DNA from 2 places in the Yersinia sp. SCPM-O-B-9106 (C-191) genome. Region 1 is predicted to be linked to the other one. Evidence: predicted binding sites of a transcription regulator. Region 1 holds the regulator's gene; the other holds the start of a gene.

Region 1 (4,182 bases):
TTTGCTACTGTGGTATCTATCTACCACCAATGCTTGCCAGCTCACGGCTGCAGAACAGACTCCCACCGCCTGAATAAAACGCAGAACCAATAACTGTGCCGCTGTTTCAACCCATAAAATCCCCAAACAGCCGATGGCAAATAAACCCAACCCGACTAATAGCACAGGTTTACGGCCTAACTTATCGGAAACAGGCCCCCAGATAAGTTGAGCGATAGCGAAACCAGCGAGAAAGATACTGAGGCTGGCACTGATGGAGCCGGCAGAGGTGCGCAGCTCTTGTTGCATAGCGCCAAAGGCAGGCAAATACATGTCGGTGGCCAGGTACCCCAACATGCTCAAACCGGCCAGGTAGAACATGAAACTAGAAGTCGTTTTCATTTTTTGTGTCTCATTATAATTTTGCAGGCAAAACTCTTATCATGGAAATTCCATTGCGGGGGGCATTCTAGCGGCGAGCTATTCTGTTGTGAAACGGTAATATTTGCGCCATGCTATCAAAAAAATTGATAGTAAATATTCAGTCTAAGGGAAGTGCAGAATCATGTGGTCAGAATATTCATTGGATGTGGTCGATGCAGTTGCCCGCACCGGGAGTTTCAGCGCTGCTGCTCAAGAATTGCACCGCGTCCCGTCAGCGGTAAGTTATACCGTGCGCCAGTTGGAGGAATGGCTGGCCGTGCCGTTATTTGTACGGCGTCACCGGGATGTAGAATTGACGGAAGCGGGCAGGGTTTTTATCAAAGAAGCCCGAGATGTTATCAAAAAAATGAATGGCACGCGGCGACAGTGCCAGCAAGTGGCGAATGGGTGGCGTGGGCAACTCAATATCGTGATCGATAAAATCGTCAAACCTCAGCGGAGTCGCCGCTTAGTATTGGATTTTTATCGCCATTTTCCTGATATCGAACTGCGGGTACGCTATGAGGTATTTAATGGTGTCTGGGATGCACTGGCGGATGGCCAAGCTGAAATGGCCATTGGGGCGACTCGCGCCATTCCGGTTGGCGGGCGGTTTATCTTCCGCGACATGGGCTTTTTGACTTGGCATTGTGTGGTGAGCGTCAATCACCCCTTAGCCCACTTAACCGGTTCCCTTATTGATGACCAATTGCGGCCTTATCCCTCACTCTGTTTGGAGGATACCGCGCGAAATCTGCCGAAACGAGACACCTGGACCTTGGATAACCAACAGCGTTTAGTGGCACCCGATTGGGCGACGGGAATAGATTGCCTGTGTGCAGGATTATGTGTCGGAATGGTGCCCGCGCATATGGTGTCGCCCTTGATTGAACAAGGGAAACTGGTGGTATTAACCTTGGCCGAGCCACTTCCTGATAGCCCGTGTTGTTTGACGTGGGAGCAGAATAATCATTCGCCAGCTTTAGCATGGATGCTGGCGTATTTAGGTGACAGTGTCACACTTAATAATGAATGGCTAAAAGATGATAATGCCGTGATTGAGGACTGAACGCACAGCGTTAGCTGCCGGTAACATGAGGGCTACCGGCAGGTGAAGATTAACGGCGGTAATCGCGGTAGGGGCCATCAGCAACAGAGCGGCGCTCGACCAGCTTAGGGTGTACTTCAATCGTTTGTGGGTCTTCGCGTTTACTGACAATTCTGTCGAGCAACATGGCAAAAGCGGTTTCACCTAATCTCTCTTTTGGCTGATGAATAGTGGTTAGCGCCGGTGAGAAATACCGCGCATTGCGCACATTATCATAGCCGATCACCGAAATATCTTGTGGCACCCGCAGGCCCAATTCATCCGCCGCGCATATTGCCCCCATCGCCATAATATCGCCGCCACAGAATACGGCGGTCGGGCGGTGTTTTTGCGTCAGAATTTGGTGCATAGCTTTATAACCGGATTCTGGCTCAAAATCCCCCTGAACCACCCATTCGTCACGTAGCGGGATATTGGCCTCTTCCAGTGCTTTCAGGAAGCCCTGATGGCGACCACCACCGGTATTCCGTGATAACTGACCGGGAATAGCACCGATATCACGATGACCGCGCTCAATAAGATAACGGCCAGCTAAATAGCCACCTTCGAATGCATTATCAATAATCGAGTCAGTAAAATCGCCACGGGCGGTACCCCAGTCCATCACCACCATTGGAATATTGCGATAATCTTCTAACATCCCCAGCAATTGTTCAGGGTATTCAGAACACATCACCAATAATCCATCGACACGCTTTTGCGCCAGCATGGATAGATAGGCTTTTTGTTTATCAAGATTATTATGAGAGTTACATAAAATCAGGGTGTAACCTTTGCTATAACAACTATTTTCAACCGCTTCGATCACCTCAGCAAAATAGGGTGCTTCACTGGATGTTGCCAACAAACCAATTGATTTAGTGTGATTAACTTTCAAGCTGCGGGCCACAGCACTGGGCGAATAATGCAGCTCTTTAATGGCCGCCCACACAGCGGCTTTGGTATTTTCGGCGACGAAACGAGTTTTATTGATAACGTGCGAAACGGTGGTGGTGGACACACCCGCGTGTTTGGCCACATCTTTAATCGTTGCCATAAAAAGAATGACTCCTAAGCTCACCTGTTACAGCAGGTAAGTATTATGTTAATCGTTTGCCCGTATGACTCGAACACCGCTCAGACAGAAACACGATAGTAGGCTGGTAAGTTGAATCAGCAGGCTGTCTGAGAGGTTTTATTGGACGTTATGAGTCGGCATACAGTTATGAACTGCGAATTTTGGCTGATCTGGAGGAAAAGTGAAAGCGTTAATCAATGTTATAAAGTGCGTAATGAGCACAAGATTTTTTTTCTTAACTGTGGGAAAATGATTTAACGCACTAATTGTGTGCCTTTACCTTACTATACTTGAAGTATGACGAGTATAAAGATTAACCGGCTGAGGAGTTTTTATGGATACCAATCTGAAAATGTCGCTGATTACGACTGTTGGTGCGCTGGCAATGATTATTGTTTTTAGCTTCGTGGCGGTAATGAATTAATTAAACCGCTTGCCGGTATGAAGCCATTAGTAGGGCGGTTAACCCGCCCTTAATTATTTCTACTGATAATAACCACGTGTGTATCTTTCTGTTTGCGCGGTATCAGGCTAAATTTTTCTCAACGAAAGACCAATTCACTAAAGCCCAGAAGTTCTCCAGATATTTTGGTCGCGCATTACGATAATCAATATAGTAAGCGTGCTCCCATACATCCACCGTCAGCAGTGGTTTATCCGCAGTCGTCAGCGGTGTTGCCGCATTTGAGGTACTGACAATCGCCAGTGTGCCATCCGCTTTTTTGACCAGCCACGTCCAGCCTGCGCCAAAGTTTTTCACTGCCGCATCAGTAAATTGTGCTTTAAATTCAGCGAAAGAACCAAAGGATTGATTAATGGCATCGGCAACTTTGCCAGTAGGTTCGCCGCCACCATTTGGTGATAAACAGTGCCAGTAAAAGGTGTGGTTCCAGACTTGGGCTGCATTATTAAAGACACCGCCACTGGAGGTTTTAATAATCTCTTCCAAGGATTTACCCGCAAACTCAGTATCCTTAATCAGATTATTGAGGTTGACCACATAAGTGTTGTGGTGCTTGCCGTAATGGTACTCCAGCGTTTCTGCAGAAATGTGCGGTTCCAGTGCATTTTGTGCATAAGGTAATGCCGGTAATTCAAAAGACATCGCTCTCTCCTTTCGGGGTTGCTCAGGGTGTTTGCTCCTCAAATCCGATCTTTCGCAGTCGCTAAGATAGGGTGAGGGGCGGTTAAAATCGTAATTGTTGTATTTTTGTTGTGGGTATTAATCTTAACAACTTTCAACAGAAATGACAGAGATAACCATATCGTTTGATGGGGTATTGCGTAAAAACCATGCACTGATGTTATTCGATTAAGGGGAGTGATGATTGGGTTATTGGCACCCGATAGCGTTACCGGGTTCGATATTAGTGAATGGTTTTTATTAGCGAATAGATTCTGATTAGCGAATAGTTTTGGGTGTTACGACGCGGCGAGCGCCAACATAATGATCTTGCCAGTAGTCATTATCTAGCATGCTAATACGAATGTCTTCACCCGTACGCGGCGACTGAATAAATTTGCCGTTGCCTAAATAAACACCGACATGATCAGCAACACCACGATTAGCTATATTAAAGAAGACTAAATCCCCACTTTCTAATTCAGCGCGCTT
Region 2 (4,182 bases), 1.7 Mb from region 1:
TTGGCGACAATACCGCCGCCAGCGCAAAGGCGGCGACCAGCGGAATACCCGGCACCATCCAGTAAATCAGGTAGCCGACGCCCACAATCGTGACCAACACCAAAGCCAGGGCTAGACCAAATATTTCCCGCCCATGGTGGATAAATTCCCGTGTCGGTGTTTTCCAGCCGTCAGCAAATAACAGCGGCGGAATAAACAGCACCAAGAATAATTCAGGGTCAAAATCAACATGCAAACCAAAGTGGGGGAAAGCCAATAAGGCACCAAAAACAATCTGCATTAATGGGAGAGGGATTTGAAACGGCAACATCCGGGTGACGACGCCGGAAAGCGACACCACCAAAATCAGGATGAGGATTGTAAAAAAGATTTCCATGCTTTCCTTAGACTCGACTCAACTTAATTTATTTCAACTTAAAACCTGAGCGCCCCCCCCATAGACAGGGCCGAAGCGTAGCTTTTGATAGTAGATCAATTTTTTGCGCAGCGGGGAAAAAAATCGGTAATTGATGGCAGGAAAAACAAAGAAAATAGGGATATTAGTCTGGTGACAATATTGGGGGCAGGATACCCCCAATATCAGAGAGCTTAGATTGCCCAGCCACCAGCATAGAATGCCACCAGCGCAACCGCGATAATCACGGTGCCGAGGTTCAATTTACGCCATTCACCAGAGAAAATGCGGCCAATCACCAGTGAACTGAAGCCCAGCATAATACCGGTGACGATATTACAAGTCAGCACGATAAACACCGCGCAGAGCAGGCCGGACATTGCATCAACGAAATCTTCGAAATCCAATTTAGCGACATTGCTCAACATCAACAAACCGACATACATCAGCGCAGGTGCCGTCGCATATGCCGGAACCAAATAGGAAAGCGGAGAAAGGAACAGCATAAACAGGAACAAAATACCGACGACAGTGGCCGTCATACCGGTTTTGCCGCCAGCCGCCGTGCCAGCAGCGGATTCAATGTAAACTGCCGCTGGTGCCGCGCCGACCAAACCGGCGAAGATGCTGCTGACCGAGTCAGAGGTCAGCGCTTTGCCGCCACTGATAATCTGGCCGTCTTTATCCAGCAAGTTGGCTTGCCCAGCTACCGCGCGAATGGTGCCGGTAGCATCAAAGACTGCCGTCATCACCAACGCCAACACACTTGGCAGCACCACAGGATTCAGTGCGCCCATGATATCAAGACTGAAAATCAATGAGTTACCGTTAGCATCTGCCAGGCTTGGCATGGCAAACAGCCCTTGGTAAGTCACACTTGGGTCAAAAATCAGGCCGATAATTGAGATGGCAATAATCACCAACAGAATACCACCCGGTACCCGCAGTTTTTCCAGCCCGAAAATCACCGCCAAGCCCAATAACGTCATAATAACCGGGAAAGAAGTAAAAGCGCCCAGCGCGACTGGCAAACCTTCAATCGGGTTTTTGATTACCAAGCCGACACCATTCGCGGCAATGAGCAGCAAAAACAAACCAATACCAATGCCGGTACCGTGTGCTACGCCCATCGGCAAGTTACGCAATATCCACGAGCGGATACCGGTGACGGAGATTATAGTAAACAGCACGCCCATCAGGAATACCGCGCCCAAGGCGACAGGAATACTGATGTGCTGGCCCAATACCAAGCTAAATGCTGTAAACGCCGTCAATGAGATGGCGCAGCCAATGGCCATTGGCAAATTCGCCCACAACCCCATCAACAAAGAACCCAAGCCAGCAACCAGACAGGTAGCAACAAACACTGCGGTTGGGGGGAAGCCCGCTTTACCTAACATACTCGGCACAACAATGACCGAATAAACCATGGCAAGAAAAGTCGTCAGGCCGGCCAGCACTTCCTGGCGTACATTACTGCCACGTTCACTAAGCTTGAAAAACGCATCAAGCGAACCTTTTGGCTTGACTGCCTGGTTCCCCTGAGGATTGGTGCTAGACATGGTTATGTCCCCTGTGTGTCATTTTAAAGTAGTCAACAAGCCCGTGCCCTTTCCAAACGTAATCGTTTCCGTCTCTGCCGATTAACTCGTCAATTCTCCCAACGCCGATATGACGGAGAAAATAGCAAACGATTAGCTGGAAACACGCATGACTGAAAAAAATCGAAGAAAAACTACAATAAGCGTCATTGTTGCAGGCAGTTTGGACGCGGCCAGCGCGCAAAAACCGGAGCGTACACTCAGTACGTGAGGATTTTTAGCACTGCCCAAGTTCAAAATGGCAAATAAAATAGCCTTATTGTAAGGCAAACGATTATCTAGCTATTCGTAGCGACTAATCAACATCAGAAAGCGACATTTAATGCATTTTCTTACATTAATTTGTCTGGGAGACATTAATTAGGGAACCCATGTAGATTTATCCATTTTCTAATTTGAAAGCGCCGCCCTTTTCAATCGCCTGCTGATAAGCCGGGCGCTGATGGATACGCACCAAGAAATTTTGCAGTTTTGGGAAACCCTCAAGCCCATTACGGGTGTTGATTGCCTCGATAGGAAAACTCATTTGAATATCTGCGGCACTGAAATCACTGCCGGCAAACCATTGATTCTTTGCTAAATGTTGTTCCAGATAATCGCGATGAGTGGCTATTTGCTTATTCAAATAACTTTTTTGTACCCCATCACCCAATGCCTTGGCTACCGGGCGAATAATCCACGGCACTGGCGGCCCACCGAAGCGGCTGAAAATAAGCTTCATCACCAGCAACGGCATCAATGACCCTTCGGCATAATGCATCCAATAACGGAATTGTTGGCGATCATAATGGCCGGTGGGCTTAAACAAGCCCTGTGCATCATAGGTTTCCTGTAGATACTCGATAATGGCTCCTGATTCCGCCAGTGTCAGGTCGCCATCAGTAATCACTGGCGATTTCCCCAACGGATGGATTTTTTTCAACTCCGGTGGTGCCAACAAGCTGCCGGGGTCGCGCTGATAGCGCTTCAACTCGTAGGGAACTTGTAACTCTTCCAGCATCCACAAGATTCGTTGTGAACGTGAATTATTCAGATGGTGAACAATGACCATAACCATGCTCCATATGATAAGCGACCGAGAAAGTTACAATGCTAAAGAAGTTATTATAGTCGAGAGCCAGATAACGTTATTTATTCTGATATCATCATAAAACAGCCTTTAGATTGTAATCCACCATAACAACCTAAAAGCTGTATTATCAAATCACAACTTATAGTCTGTATTTCTGATTTACAGCTTATTCGTTGTATTGTGAGATTACAGTTTATATGCTGTATTATGTTATTGCGCACCATTCCCTGCGGAGGTCTTGATGGATTATCCTATTAAAATTTTGAGTCAATTGCGCCCTACATTAATTGGCTTTCGAAAGAATAAAGGGCTGACTCAGGCCAGCTTGGCCCAACTATTAGGCATTACCCAACAGTCCTATGCAAAGCTTGAGGCTAATCCTGCATCGGCCAGTGTTGAACGACTTTTTAAAATATTGCATCTTTTAGATATCGAGCTGATCCTTGGTGAGAAAAAAAACGCCAGCTCGCATCCCAGTAAAACGCACCCGTCAGAAAAAAGTCCGGCGATAAATTTACCGTCAAAACATTTACCATCAAAACAAGAGGATTGGTGATATGACTCGTCGAACTCAACGGCTCAATATCTGGATGAACGGCCAGCGAGTTGGTTATTGGGAAAAAAAACGAGGCGAAGAATCACTGAGTTATGCCCAAGAATGGTTAGCAAACGAACAAGGCCGCCCGCTGTGAAATTGGCCGGTTTGAAGACCAAAAGGCATTGATTGTTGAACGCTTTGACCGACGACTATCGAATGATAGCCGCTGGATTGTCAGGTTACCGCAAGAGGATATGTGCCAACCCATCCGATTATCGGGGCGGGCCGTAATCAAATTGCGGCCCAGAAAACCAAGTTAGCGATGGCGGTGCGAGGGAGTAAAAATTACTATTTAATTAACCAGATACAGCGACGCCATTGGCGAAAACAGGCCGAGATTGTTGGATTGGGAGCCGCTCTCGCTGACACTATTATTGACGAAGTTATTGCTGCAACACCACGAGTTGTCACCCAGATACAGGCTGTACTTCCCGCTGATTTTCCGGCTGACTTAGCAGAAAGTATCCTGACAGGTCTTCAGCGACAATGTGACAAAATAGCGGCAATGCCTTGACTG

What was found. Region 1 encodes PurR, which represses purine synthesis genes. Its sites were predicted from a motif close to CANGCAAACGTTTGCNTG; they were not measured.
Positions count from the first base shown of each region.
Region 2: OP863_RS17940 (NCS2 family permease) is a predicted target of PurR. The motif match lies at 2,012-2,029, and genes of this name have one in related genera.

Region 1 is NZ_CP110791.1:2,316,908-2,321,089, reverse strand. Features, by position in the region: gene punC (purine nucleoside transporter PunC) at 1-381, opposite strand, end outside; gene punR (DNA-binding transcriptional activator PunR) at 545-1,471, shown strand; gene purR (HTH-type transcriptional repressor PurR) at 1,521-2,546, opposite strand; gene OP863_RS10640 (YnhF family membrane protein) at 2,902-2,991, shown strand; gene sodB (superoxide dismutase [Fe]) at 3,094-3,672, opposite strand; gene OP863_RS10630 (C40 family peptidase) at 3,970-4,182, opposite strand, start outside.
Region 2 is NZ_CP110791.1:3,969,271-3,973,452, forward strand. Features, by position in the region: gene OP863_RS17935 (Na+/H+ antiporter) at 1-376, opposite strand, end outside; gene OP863_RS17940 (NCS2 family permease) at 589-1,956, opposite strand; gene OP863_RS17945 (glutathione S-transferase family protein) at 2,375-3,046, opposite strand; gene OP863_RS17950 (helix-turn-helix transcriptional regulator) at 3,309-3,623, shown strand; gene OP863_RS17955 (HipA N-terminal domain-containing protein) at 3,625-3,759, shown strand; gene OP863_RS20025 (hypothetical protein) at 3,788-3,925, shown strand; gene OP863_RS17960 (hypothetical protein) at 3,862-4,179, shown strand.